Regions from separate parts of the Mycobacterium xenopi genome, predicted to be linked through region 1. Evidence: riboswitches for the same ligand, from Rfam matches in the RefSeq annotation. Region 1 holds a riboswitch; each other region holds the start of a gene.
The links. A riboswitch is a leader RNA that binds a small molecule or an ion and turns the genes downstream of it on or off. The one in region 1 is predicted to bind magnesium.
Positions count from the first base shown of each region.

Region 2: it holds a riboswitch for magnesium, as region 1 does, so the genes downstream of both, MYXE_RS12535 (NRAMP family divalent metal transporter) here and MYXE_RS13540 (Rv1535 family protein) in region 1, are expected to answer to the same signal.
Region 3: it holds a riboswitch for magnesium, as region 1 does, so the genes downstream of both, MYXE_RS11180 (stealth family protein) here and MYXE_RS13540 (Rv1535 family protein) in region 1, are expected to answer to the same signal.

Region 1 is NZ_AP022314.1:2,912,698-2,917,295, forward strand. It holds gene MYXE_RS13530 (amino acid-binding protein) at 85-459, opposite strand; gene MYXE_RS13535 (lipase family protein) at 570-1,334, shown strand; gene MYXE_RS13540 (Rv1535 family protein) at 1,480-1,728, opposite strand; M-box (ykoK) riboswitch at 2,007-2,177, opposite strand; gene MYXE_RS24545 (flavin-containing monooxygenase) at 2,290-3,171, opposite strand; gene MYXE_RS24550 (flavin-containing monooxygenase) at 3,074-3,730, opposite strand; gene MYXE_RS13550 (TetR/AcrR family transcriptional regulator) at 3,732-4,361, opposite strand; partial or broken gene MYXE_RS13555 (NAD(P)H-dependent flavin oxidoreductase) at 4,358-4,598, opposite strand, start outside.
Region 2 is NZ_AP022314.1:2,677,086-2,681,683, forward strand. It holds gene MYXE_RS12525 (PPE family protein) at 1-114, opposite strand, end outside; gene MYXE_RS12530 (PE family protein) at 130-429, opposite strand; M-box (ykoK) riboswitch at 723-896, opposite strand; M-box (ykoK) riboswitch at 1,175-1,348, shown strand; gene MYXE_RS12535 (NRAMP family divalent metal transporter) at 1,681-3,477, shown strand; gene MYXE_RS12540 (cation-translocating P-type ATPase) at 3,417-4,598, opposite strand, start outside.
Region 3 is NZ_AP022314.1:2,398,901-2,403,498, reverse strand. It holds gene MYXE_RS11185 (phosphodiesterase) at 1-626, shown strand, start outside; gene MYXE_RS11180 (stealth family protein) at 671-2,170, opposite strand; M-box (ykoK) riboswitch at 2,250-2,423, opposite strand; gene MYXE_RS11175 (NADAR family protein) at 2,536-3,012, opposite strand; gene prcA (proteasome subunit alpha) at 3,072-3,812, opposite strand; gene prcB (proteasome subunit beta) at 3,809-4,598, opposite strand, start outside.

The sequences.
Region 1 (4,598 bases):
GGCCTGTTCTTCCGAAGGCTCCCCGGTGATGGCCGGATCGACGCCGATGCTCAAAATTCTAGGGGTTCGCCGAATCGCGGCAAATCAGCCCAGGGCCGCCTTCGCGTCGGCGAGGTTATCCGCGCCCAACACGAGACGGGTGTGGGTGGCCAGGTAAGCGGTCTCCAAGTTGACCTTTGCGTCGCCGAGCTTGTGGACCACCTCGGCGAGGGCGCCTGGCCGGTCTTCGATGTCGAGGACGATGACTTCCTGCTCTTCGACGATCTTGATTCCGGCCCCCTGTAGCGCTTCGAAGGCCGGTGTGGCGTCGTGAACCAGGATGTGCACTTCGGACTGGCCGCCACCGCTGCTGAGCGCACACAGCCCGGCGATGTTGACGCCCGCTTTGCCGAGCACGTCGCCGACCCTGGCCAGCTCCCCCGGCTCGTCGTCAAGATAGAGCGTCAGATCGGTCGCCATGACCCGCTCCCTTCGTGCCGCGCCCAGCATGTCAACGCTACTGCGCAGAGCCATCGTTGTTGCCGCGATTTCCCGGGCCGCGCCGGCGCTGCGTTCCTAGACTGCGGCGTGTGGCCTTCGACGCGTTGTTCGCTCGCGACGTGGCCCTGCCGTTGGCGGCGGCCGCCTACAGCGTGCTCAGCGGTAGTCCCGCGGTCTTGCCGACTGGATTCGTGAAAACCGCATTGATCCGCGCCGACGGCGCTGCGCTGACCGCGATGACCGATCCGCACCCCGCGGTGACCGCGATGACCAAGGACACCGACCTCTTCGGCCTGTTGGGTCATAACCCGGCCAGCCGCACCGCGTTCGTGTCGTTTCGCGGCAGCGCGGATCTGGCGGATTGGCTGGCTGACATCGATGCCCTTCCCCAGCCCTACCTCCCGATCGCGGGATTCGGGCACGTCCATGCCGGCTTCCAGCAGGTCTATGAGTTGGTCCGCGAAAGCGTCGCCGCCAACCTGGCTGCGGCCACTGCTGGGACCGACCAGATTCTGGTCACTGGGCACAGTCTGGGCGCCGCGCTGGCTGTGCTGGCCGCGCCGGACATCTGCCGCAACATGCCGCCGAACACCATCGAGCCGCGACTCGTCACCTTCGCCGGCCCGCGGGTCGGGTTGAGCGACTTCGCGGCCGCGTTCAACGCTGCGATCGAAAGTTGTTATCGGGTGGTGAATTTCCTCGACATCGTGCCGCACGTGCCGCCGTCACCGTACGTGCATGTCGGGGTGGAGATCGACGTCGACAGCGGCGGGGCGATCGACGTCGCCTGGCGCCACAGTTTGACGGCCTACCGGGACGGGTTGACCGCACTCATCGCCGCGGCATCTGCCTAGGACGCGACGCACCGATCATGGAGGCAACCAATGATGACCGGCGCGCCGCGTCCCGCGAATACGCAAGTTGCCAGGCCGCCCGACAAACAGTCAGCGACCTGGCAACTAGAGGCTTGGGTGAGAGGATTGCTCGGCAGTCATCGGACTACGCCCCGACCTCGAGCACCCCAACCCGCCACAGCGCTGCGTATAGGTGACGCAGCGGAATGCTCAACAGACGAGCAGCCCCGGTGACCAACGGGTCGCCGCCACCGAAGGGGTCGGAGTCGATGCGCCGCGACGCCTTCTTCGGCGCGGCTTCCTTCGGCGCGGGGGCCACGGTCAGCTTGGGAGCTGCCGTCAGCCGGGGGGCGGGTGCTGTCGTCACCACCTCGTCGTACAGAACAGCGGTCATGGTTGCCTCCTAGGCGGAAATCAAGCGGTCATATTTGGACTCGCTGTTCCGTCCCGCGGTTCCGAGCAGGTCTCTGCTCTGGGGCAACGCGCGCGTCGAGCCGATTCAGCCGGAGGCGGCGTGCCGGGGACCGGATCGGGACGAAACAGGACCCCTATATCGGTCCGGACTCTCACTGGAACTCATTCGTCCCTCACCTCCTCACGGCGACGCCAGGTGCGGATCACCCGCACGATCCACGTGCACTGCAGGAGTACAGAACCCGACGAACGTCGGAGACCGCACCCCTCTCGCTAGAGCTTCGGCACCACACGGCGTGTCCGGTAGGACCGGAAGCCACTTGGGCTCAACCCTTAAGCCGGGAGGAGCTGTCCTGACCCGGGGCGTCTCTCGACGTTCAGGGTCAGTGGCCTATATCCGTGTAGCCGCCTCACCTAACGAGGTGCTTGCCCTTCCGATGATGCACCAACAACTTGAGCGGGTCAATTTAATCCCGGCCATCGTGTCGGTGAATTGACGGTATCTTTTCGGACACGCCACTTCCCCAGCGCTGATGCGCTGCTACACGAGGTCGTAGTCGGCCAGCTCAGGGCGTGCCATGACCTCGCGGAACCGCGTGAAGCTCCACGGCCACACGGCCGGCAACCCGCGGTCATCGAGATACCAACTTCGGCAGCCGGTCACCCAGACCGTCTTCGCCGACGCCCTGGCCCTCGCGTCCTCGAAGCGTGCGGTGGCCTCGGTACTGGCGCTGATCGTGCGGTAGCGGCCGTCGCCCAGTGCCTCGATGAGCTGCATGAGGTAGGCGAATTGCGCCTCGGCCACATCGATCAGCGAGAAGTTACCGACCGGCCCGTTGGGACCGTTGAGCATGAATAAATTGGGAAAGTTCGGTACCGACACCGACAGGTAGGCGAACGGACGCTGCGCCCACACGTCGTCGAGGCGCACCCCGTCGCGGCCGACCACCTGGATCGGCCGCAGAAAGCGGTCCACCCGAAACCCCGTAGCCAGCACCAACACATCCAGCCGGTGCAGCTCGCCGTCGACGGTGCGGACTCCCTCGGGCTCCACGCGGGCGATCGGCTCGGTGACCAGGCGGGCGTTGGGCCGCTGGATGGCGTCGTAGAAGTTGGGCGAGATGATCAACCGTTTACACCCGGCCCGGTAGTCGGGCCGCAGCTTCTCTCGCAGCACAGGGTCGGCGACGTTGTCCTCGAGGTTGGCGCGGGCGGCCTGCTGCAGCTGCTTCAGCTGCGGCGAGTCGGCGTCGACGACCGCGTTGGCGAAGCTTTGGACGAACCCACTGTTCAGCTCGTCGCGCAGCGCGGTCAACACCGACGGATCAGCGCGGTATCGGGTCCGGTCCGCCTCGTCGATCGGCGGGTTTTGCACCGGCAGGATCCATTGCGGGGTGCGCTGGAACAGGCGCAGCCCTGCCACGGTGTTCGGTCACGGCGCCGACGATCTGCACCGCCGAGGAGCCGGTGCCGATCACGCCGAGCCGTGTGTCGCCAAGCGAGACGCTGTGGTCCCAGCGAGAGCTGTGGAAAACCCTGCCGGCAAACCGGTCCAGCCCGTCGATGTCGGGATAGCGCGGGTGATGCAGCACGCCCGTAGCAGCGATGACGACGTCGGCTACGTCGGGTTCTCCGGTGGAAGTTGTTATTCGCCAACGGTTTTCGATGTAGTCCAGGCGACGTACTTCGCGGCCGTAGCGGATCAGCTTGTCGACGCCGTGGCGGTGCGCGACGCTGTCGAAGTAGGCGAGGATCTCCGGGCCGGGCGCGAACGTGTGGCTCCAGTCCGGGTTGGGCGCAAACGTGTAGGTATAGAGGTGTGACGGCACATCACAGGCGATTCCCGGGTAGGTGTTTTCTCGCCAGGTGCCGCCGAGCCGATCGGCTTTCTCGTACACCGTGACATCGGCAAAGCCGGCCTCGCGCAGTTTGATCGCGGCCAGTATTCCCGCCATCCCTGCCCCGACGATGACGAAGCGCACGTCACCCCCTGCGAGGTCGCAACCCGTCGAGGACCAGCGACACCACGAAGTCGGCGACCTCGGCGGCCGTGACGCCGTCGTCGGTGGAAAGCCGCCGGTGCGCCAGTTGGCCGATCAGCGCAGCCAGGGTGTAGGCCACCATCCGCGGCGGCGCCGCCACCACCTCGCCGCGTTGTTGCGCGACGACGATGAACGTTTCGATGTCGTCGATGAACCGTTCATAGATGCCACCGAGGTGCTTTTCGAATCGGTCGCCGAGGGCATAGGCGTCGCGGAACAACAATTTGACGGTGGCTTTGTCGGTTTCGAAGAACTCGAAGGTGGCCTGCACGGCTGCACGAAACGACGCCTCGACGCCGTCACCGCCCGGCGCTTCGACCGCGGCAGCGAGGTGGCTGCGCAAGGCCTGCTCTTCGACGGCCATCAACGCGTGGAACAGGTCTTCTTTGGAGTCGAAATACCAATAGACCGACCCGTAGGCTAGCCCGGCCTGTTTCGCGACGTCGGCGATGGTGGCAGCGTGAAAACCCTTGCGCGCAAACACTTTTTTGGCTGCAGCCATGATCTGGTCACGGCGCGCGGACTTGTCCTCGTCGCTGACCGCGCGACGGCGCCGGGTCGGCGCGCTCACCGCTCGACCAGCCGCTCGAGGCGCTCGACGGCGTCGATGAACTCCGAGACCATGTCCAGCACCACCGACCGCGCCGGCTGCACTTTGTCCAGCGATCCCACCACCTGGCCGACGAAGTAGGTCGCCAGTTCACGTGCTTTGGCGTCGGGCTGGTTGGCGGCGGCGTTGATGCGCAGCTGCGGGTCGGCGACCAACGCGCTTTGCAGCGGCATGCCCAGCGGCTCGGGGCTGCCGGGC
Region 2 (4,598 bases), 240 kb from region 1:
CAACGCGTTCCAGGCCGCGGCAGCGGCCAACATCGGACCGGCTCCGGGGCCGGAATACATTCTTGCCGAGTTGATTTCGGGCGGGAACAGACCGAAATCCATTGCCAAGGCCATCACAACACACCTCTTTCACCCCGTCGCGATGGTGTTGGCGGCCTCAGTCTCCGCGTACGAAGCGGCGCTGGCCCCCAAAACCCGCACAAAGAAGTCATGAACTGCTGCGGCCTGAGCGCTGACCGCCTGATACATCTGTGCATGCGCTGCGAATTGCGTTGCAGTCAGCGCTGATACCTCGTCTGCCGCGGCGGGAATCACACTGGTGGTGGGGACCGCGGCGGCCGCGTTCTGGGCAACCATCGTCGCGCCAATCCCTTGGAGGTCGCCGGCGGCGGTGGCCAGCAGTTCCGGCTGTGTGGTCACAAAAGACATGGGGATTCTCCTCACGCAGGCAAAACGGAACCCAAAGACGGTGGGCAGTCGTGTCAGAGCACGTCAACATCACGCACGCTCGCGGGCGAAGCGGTGCGTGTTAGGTGAAGCGGCGCAAGCCGATTCAGGCGGTACGAAGAATGCCGGGGTCGGATCCGAACGAAACGGTCACCGAACTCGGATATGGACTATCACTAGGACTCATTTCGCTCTCACCTCCTCACGGCCAGGGCACACGGGGGTGCCGTCACGTCGCACAATGGGGTGAGGCCGACCCGGCGAAAGTGCCGGGCGCGGCACCCCTCTCGTCAGAGCTTTGGCACTGCACGGCGTATCCGGCATTTTGTCCGGAAGCCACTTGGGCTCAACCCTTAAGCCGGGAGGAGCTGTCCTGACCCTGGGCGTCTTTCGACGTTCGGGGTCAGTGGCCTTTGTCCGTGCAGACGCCTCACCTAGCGAGGTGCTTGCACCGGCAATCGTGGCACTTAATGCGGCGCCAGTCAACCCGGACGCGGTTGAATGTTGCAATCTGACCGGACCGCCACCCTGAGCTGGGAGGCGGCGAGACTTCGAGGTCCGGCTTCTCGTGGTCCCGGCCTCAGGCGCCGACGTATCGACCCTGCGCTTAGCCCTGCTGCAGCGACCGAGCCGCGTCATCATTCCACGCACCTCGGCGGGCTGGCGCGCTACCGAATTTCGGCCGAACGCTTGACGAGCACTGGTTGAGAAGACCACCATGAACACGCAAGCACCTCGCTAGGTGAGGCGTCTGCACGGACAAAGGCCACTGACCCCGAACGTCGAAAGACGCCCAGGGTCAGGACAGCTCCTCCCGGCTTAAGGGTTGAGCCCAAGTGGCTTCCGGACAAAATGCCGGATACGCCGTGCAGTGCCAAAGCCCTGTCGAGAGGGGTGCCACGTCCGGCGTGTGTTCGCCGGGCGCTCGATTCCCCTGCGGTGCTGCGATCGGGTGACACCCGCGCGTGTCTCGGCCGTAAGGAGGTGAGGACGCAAATGAATCCAAGCGATAGCCCGTATCGGTATTCGGCGTCTGTTTCACCCAGATCCGGCCGCGGCAGTTCCGCTATTGCCTGAGCCTGGCATTCGCTGACGCTGAATTCGACCATGCCGACCGCTTTGCGGTGCGGGATAGCCCGCTGCGACTGCGAGCAGGCCATCGTTTTACCGAAATGCGTTGAGTTGTCTTGTCTTCCACAACGCCCCTGTTCTCGAACATATTGCGAGGAGCCGATGACTTCCCTGTCCACTGAGGTACACGGACGTGTCGACAGACCGCCAGCCGCCGATGCCGCGATAGTCCAGACCGCATCTGACGGAACGCCGCGGGCAATCGCCGACGCGGCCAGGCCCGCCGTGGTGGATGCAGCCCACGTTGGTGACATCGTCGGCGCCTTTGGCCGTATTCGCCGGGACGCCACGGGAATGGGCCGCAGCCGCTGGCAACGACTGCGGGCGCTGCTTGTCATCATCGGCCCGGGACTGATTGTGATGGTTGGTGACAACGATGCCGGCGGCGTCGCCACCTACGCCCAGGCCGGGCAGAACTACGGCATGAACCTGTTGTGGACGCTGGTGTTGATGATCCCTGTGCTCTACGTGAACCAGGAAATGGTTCTGCGACTGGGAGCGGTTACCCGAGTTGGACACGCACGATTGATTTTTGCGCGCTTCGGCAAGTTCTGGGGCGCTTTCAGTGTCGGAGACTTACTCATTCTCAATGCGTTAACGATTGTCACCGAATTCATCGGAGTGTCGTTGGCGCTCGGATACCTAGGTTGCCCCAAGACGATCGCGATACCGGCGGCCGCGGTGCTGCTCTTCGGAGTGGTGGCTGGTGGTTCGTTCCGTCGTTGGGAGCAGCTGATGTTCGTGTTGATCGCGGCCAACGTTGTGATCATCCCGATGGCGTTGTTGGTGCATCCCAGCTTCGGTACCAGTGCCCGCGGCCTGATTCCCTCCCTGCCCGGCGAGCCCGACTCCATCGTGCTGATGCTGATCATGGCAATTGTCGGCACCACCGTGGCGCCGTGGCAGTTGTTTTTCCAGCAGTCCAACATCGTCGACAAGCGCATCACACCGCGCTGGATTCGTTACGGCAGAGCTGATCTGATCATCGGGATAGTCGGTGTGATCGGCGGTGCGGTGGGGCTGATGACAGCCGCCGCGTTCGGACTCGGTGGCACCCCAGCCGAAGGTAAGTTCACCGACGCCGGCGATGTCGCGTTTCATCTGTCCGACCACGTCGGGCACACCGTTGGCGTCCTGTTTGCAATCGTGTTGCTAGATGCATCGCTGATCGGCGCCAACGTGGTTGCGTTATCAACTACTTACGCGCTGGGCGATGCCCTGGGCAAGCCACATTCGTTGCACTGGAAGGTCACCGAGGCGCCGCTGTTTTACGGAATCTATGCCGCGTTGCTAGCGGTGTCCGCCGCGGTCGCGTTCAGCCCCGATCACGTCCTAGGCATCATCACTCAGGGGGTCCAAGCCCTCGCCGGGGTCCTGCTGCCGTCGGCCACCGTATTTCTGGTGCTGCTATGCAATGACCGCCCGGTGATGGGCCCGTGGGTGAACACATTCCGTCAGAACGCTATCGCATGGATGATCGTCTGGTCATTGATAGTGCTGTCGCTGATGCTGACGGCGGTGACGTTCTTCCCCAACCTGTCCACACCCACGCTGGTAAGCGGTTTGGTCATTGGTGCTGTGATAGGCATATTCGGCGCGGCGATTGTGTTCGCGGTCGGTTGGTATGCGGATCGCCGCGAGTTGGAAGACACTGTGCCGTTGGGCGCGCTGAGTCTCGACGAGTTGGAGGAGCTCGACGAGCTGTCGAAATTGACCGGCCGTGAACGTAAGGCGTTGCGCGACAAGATTCGCGCAAGCTGGACGACGCCGAGCTTGGCAACTCTGCCCAGACCGGTGATGTCGCCGGTGCGTCGTGCCGGGCTGTTCACGTTGCGCGGCTACCTTCTGCTTGCCGGCGTGCTGGTCGTCGTGAAGGTTCTCGAGGCTGGCCTAACCTGACGGTCGGCGCAGTCGAAATCCTCTGTCCGCCGGCCGTGATCACGTGACTGGTGGTCAGGCCACGAGTCGATCGCCGGTGGCTGCGAGTCCCGCCGACCAGCCGCCAGCCGAGTCACCGCAGCCATCGCGACGGTCGCGATGACAGCCGGCCCCAAACCTTGCGCCCAGCCGAGCGGACCCACGGGCGTGCAGCCGAGCAGCTGGCTGACCCCGGGAAGGCTGACCATCGCGATGAATGCGGCGAGCGAGCCGGTGGCGGTGAGCAGCACCAGCGGGGCGTGCGACTCCACCAGCGTCTGGCCAAGCTGCGTGGCCACCAACGCGATCAGCGCGACGGTGGAAGCGCGTTGCCGACGGCCGGTGAGCGCGGCCATCGCCCACGCGGCCGCCGCAGCCGTTGCGGTGGTCCCTCCGCGAATGCCGACGGCACGCCACAATGTCCGTTCGTCGGGGCCGCGGCCGGCGCGACGCACTGGCCCGCTGGGTATGCTGACGGCGAGAGCGGCGGCGGGTAAAGCGTCGGTGAAGACGTTCATGAGCAGCAACTGACGGGCGTTCAGCGGCGAGTTGCCGGTGAGCGCACTGCCGATGATCGCGAAGATCACCTGGCTGGCGTTGCCGCCGAGCAGCACCGAGACTGCCGCTTGCACCCGCCGCCACAACCGGCGTCCTTCCTCGACCGCGTGCAGCAGCGATTCGATGCGGCCGTCGGTCAACACCACGTCGGCCGCGGTGTGGGCCGGGTCGCTTCCATGTGCGACGACGCCGACACCGACGGTGGCGGCTCGGATCGCTGCGGCGTCGTTGGAGCCGTCGCCAACCATGGCGCATACCCGGCCGGTCCGTTCGAGAGTCTGGACGATCTGCACCTTGTTTTCCGGTGACATGCGCGCGAAGATCATCCGCTCGACTACGACCCGTTCTTGGTCTTTGCGCGACAACGCATTCCATTCGGATCCGGTGATCACATGCTCGGCGGTCGCCGGTAGGCCCAGCTCGTTGGCGATCGCTACAGCGGTGACCGGATGGTCGCCGGTGATCAGCCGGATGGCCACGCCCCGGTCGGCCAGCTCGGCGAGCAGCTGCGGTGCTTGCGCTCGCGGCGTGTCGGCAAGTCCGAG
Region 3 (4,598 bases), 510 kb from region 1:
ACCGGGCGTCGCTGCGCGAACATCTGCTTCGCGAAACCCCCACCATGGCGCCGATGGACCGGGTGTACGACATAGCAGGCTTGCGCGTGATCGTGTTGGACACTTCGGTTCCAGGCCATCACCACGGACAGGTCGCGGCTGATCAGTTGCAGTGGCTGGCCGACCAACTGGCCGAACCCGCTCCCTTCGGCACCATGCTTGCGATGCACCATCCCCCGGTTCCGTGCGTGCAGGATCTGGCCGTCATGGTGGAGCTGCGCGATCAAGCCGCGCTGGCCGACGTTCTCCGCGGCAGCGATGTGCGCAGCATCCTCGCCGGCCACCTGCACTATTCCACCACAGCCACTTTCGCCGGTATCCCGGTGTCGGTGGCCTCGGCGAGCTGTTACACCCAAGATCTGCTGACGCCTGGAACCCGTGGCCGCGACGGTGCGCAGGCGTTCAACCTAGTGCACTGTTACCCAGATACTGTGGTGCACACCGTCATTCCCCTGGTAGCCGGAGCAACAGTGGGACGGTTTGTTTCTCCGGACGCCGTGCGGCGTGAACTCGCCGACGCTCAAGTGAGCATCTTGCCGGCCACCCGAATACCACGCATCGCACCGCAATTGGCGCGTCACGAGTGATTTCCCAGCGGGCGGGGTCCAGCGCGCCCGCCCGCTGGGAGGTCTTACTCGTCGGCTGCCGCTCGTTCCCACGGCGCCGGCACCGGGAAGTACCTTTCGAGGAACTCGCCAACGACCTGTGCCCGCTCTTGGGCGCTGACCTCGGGGAAGCTGCCGTCGTTGAGACAGAAGAAGTCAAACTTGCGCTTCTTCAACAGCTTCGGCAGTTTCGCCAGCCCCGAGCGCAACGTGGTGTCGACGTAGAGTACCTTCGCTGCCTCGTTTTGCACCGCGCGCCCGGTCATCAACGCGTAGTAGTGGTACAGCGAATTGGTCACCGAGATGTCAGTGCTGGACCGGAAGCGGCTTGCCTGGGTGCGGGCGAAGTCGGCCGCAAACTCGCGCTCGAGTTCAAACAGGACGCTCTTGCGCAACGGGACGGCGGTGTGCTCGAGGTGGCGGGTGATGATCTTGCCGAACTTCTCCCACAGCAGCTGGCGGTTCACCCGTGCCGCGTTCTCGTAGCCGCTGCGCTCGGGGTGGTTGCTACCGAGTCCAATCCGGGTGGGCGCTTCGATGAATTTGGTGACGCCACCCGGGGAGAAGAACGTCGCCGGCGAAACCGCTCGGCCGAAGAACATGTCGTCGTTGGAGTACAGGAAATGCTCGGCCAGACCCGGAATGTGATGCAGTTGAGTCTCCACCGCGTGGCTGTTGTACACCGGCAGCACAGAAGGGTCGGTGAAGTGTTCTGCGGCGCGCACAATGGTGATCTTCGGGTGCGGCGCGAGCCACTCGGGCACCGGCGAGTCGGTCGCGATGAAAATCCGGCGCACCCACGGCGCGAAAGCATGCACCGAGCGCAGCGCATACTTCAACTCGTCGACCTGGCGGATCCGCGCGTCGGCGTCATCGCCTTCACCGACAACATAATTCGTCATCGCCGCTGCGCGGCGTGCACGGAACTCTGGGTCGTTGCCGTCCACCCAGGAGAAAACCATGTCGATGTCGAACGTGATGTCGCCCGCGTGCGGGGTGAACATCCCGGCGATCGTCGGCCAGGTGCGGCCATGCAATTCGACTTCTGTGTACACAACCTCGTTGAGCGCCAACGTCTTGCGGGTCAGCGAATTTTCGACCGGGCAGATGGCCTGCTGCCCGTCGAACATCCAGAACTGCAACTCCACCCCGGCGGAGGCGCCGTAACGCATGCCGGAGCGCGGGCATTCGCGCCGACGGAACACGCGCAGCAGCCGCGGGTCCGGGTCCACCGAGAGCAATCCGTCGCCGAGATACACCGAGCGGCGCCCGGTTCCGTCGAGGATCTTCGCGCGCAGGGGCGCGTCCAGGCAGGCCGCCATCAACGCGTCAGCGACCCGGGCGCGCAGGGCAATGTCAACGACGAGTGCCGGGCGCCCGTCGGCACCGCGGATGAGCAAGAACGGAATACCCGCTCGCTCCAGCTCGCCGCGGATGAACAACAGGTCCTGCCGCATCGCCTCGTACGGGGTCAGGCGCAACCCATCGCCCGAAGCGGCGACGCGGAGGTCGATCATGCTGGTCATGGGAACACCTGCCTTCCGTACTCGATGTCGGTCAATTACGTGCACACAGAGGGACACCGCAGACGCGGCCGAGCGGCGACATCGCCCTCACACGTTGAGCTTTGGCACTGGCCGACGTATCCCCGCAGCGCCGGGAAAGCCACTTGGGACCACCCCTTAAGCCGGGGAGATCTGTCCTGATCTTGGGCGTCTCTCGACGTCGTCAGATCAGTGGCCTATGTTCGTCCAGAAGCCTCGCCTAACGAGGTGCTCCCGCAAGGTAGCACCGATTTGAACTCTCGGCAACACGGGCTCCGGCACGGCCAAAGCCGTTGATGTCGTTCACGTCCCGCGCCCGGCGAGCCCCTGGCTTGCCCACGGGGCATTCAAACCCGGGTGCGCTGCGCCGCCAATCGCAGCCGCACTGCCATCAAGATCACACCGAGGGCGTTACCGCCGGGAATGTTGCAGTGCTCCTCACACCGGCACGATCCCCAGACCTGGTCATGCCAGGTGTTTCCTTCCACCAGCAGAACGCCATGGGTCTCCAGCAGCCGGCGCGCCAGGTCGGGATTGTTGTCGAACTTCGCGGTGACCACCTCTTCCATCGCCGCGAATTTGCCGCCGGCTTCCCAGCCCTCGACTAGGGGCGCGGCACGGCCGATCTGCTTGGCGCGGGCCGGATCGTCGGTGTTGCGGATAGCGGCCACCGCAGCCGGGTCACGTGTCTTCGCGGCCGCGAAGGCGTGCTCGCTGGTCGGGTAAAGCCAACCGCGATGCGGTGTGGGTGCGGGCGCGAAATTCGACAAGAACAGATACTCCCCCGCGAAGGTGTCGATCACCGGGATATGCAGCTCGCTCACTGGTGCGACCTCCGCGGCGTGCCATCGGGTCCTGTCGGCCAAGCTACGTGGTGGCCGTCCTATTTCGACGACTTGCCACCAGCCGAGCCCTCGGCTTTGGGCAGCAGCGCCTCCAGCGCGGCACCGGTGATCCGCCGAAAGGCCCGCCGCGGCCGGTTCTGGTCGAGAATCGCCACCTCGAGGGTGGACACGCCGAGGGCTGGCTGATCGGCGGCGCCATTGCCACTTCCCGCCCGCAGCGCCTCGACAGCGATGCGCACCGCGGTGCTCAGGTCGGCGTTTTCGGTGTAGGACTCCTTCAGCGCGTTGACGATCGGCTCGGTGGTGCCACCCATGACCACATAATGCGGCTCGTCGTTGATCGACCCGTCATAGGTGATCCGGTACATCTCAGGGGGTTTGGTCTCGCCGTAGTGCGCCACCTCGGCGACACACAGTTCGACCTCGTAGGGCTTGGCCTGCTCGGTGAAGATGGTGCCCAGGGTCTGCGCGTAGACGTTGGCCAGCTGCCGGCCGGTGACGTCGCGTCGGTCGTAGGCATACCCGCGGGTATCAGCGAACTGGATGCCGCCGCGGCGCAGGTTGTCGAACTCGTTGAACTTGCCGGCAGCCGCGAAGCCCACCCGGTCGTAGAGCTCGCTGATCTTCTGTAGGGATCGTGACGGGTTCTCGGCGACGAACAGCACACCCCCGGCGTAGGCCAGCGCCACCACGCTGCGGCCGCGCGCAATGCCCTTGCGGGCGAGCTCGCTGCGCTCGCGCATCGCCTGCTCGGGTGAGATGAAATAGGGGAAGCTCACTTCTCGCTCCGTGGCGCCTCTGCATCTGGCCCGAAAGTGTCAGCACGCGAACGACTTTCGATGACCTCTCGGGCTAGCTCAGCAATGCGCTGCTCGGGCACCTCGACCGCGCCTTCGGCGCCGATGGTGACTGCGGTCGGGTAGATACCGCGAACCAGATCCGGTCCCCCTGTGGCCGAGTCGTCATCGGCGGCGTCGTAGAGGGCTTCCACCGCCACCCGCAGCGCCGAATCGGCATCGGTCACCTGGGAGTAGAGCTTCTTGATCGACGACTTGGCGAAGATCGCCCCCGAGCCGACCGCTTGGTAGCCCTCTTCCTCGAAGTTCCAGCCCCCGGCGGCGTCGAACGACACGATGCGGCCAGCTTTCTGCGGATCTGGGTCGTCGATGTCGAGACCGGCCAGCAAGGGCAGCGCGACGAGCCCCTGCATAGCGGCCCCGAGGTTGTTGCGCACCATGATCGCCAGCCGGTTGACCTTGCCGGCGAACGTGAGCGGCACACCCTCAAGCTTTTCGTAGTGTTCGAGTTCGACGGCGTAGAGGCGGGCAAACTCGACCGCGATCGCGGCGGTGCCGGCGATACCGGTCGCGGTGTAGTCGTCGGTGATATACACCTTCTTGATGTCGCGCCCGGCGATCATGTTGCCTTGCGTCGACCGCCGGTCACCGGCCATCACGACGCCGCCCGGGTATTTCAGGGCAACGATCGTGGTGCCGTGGCGCAGCTGGCTACCAGCGGCCCCGCCAGACTCGGCGGCACCGCCGGCGCACACCGGCAACAACTCA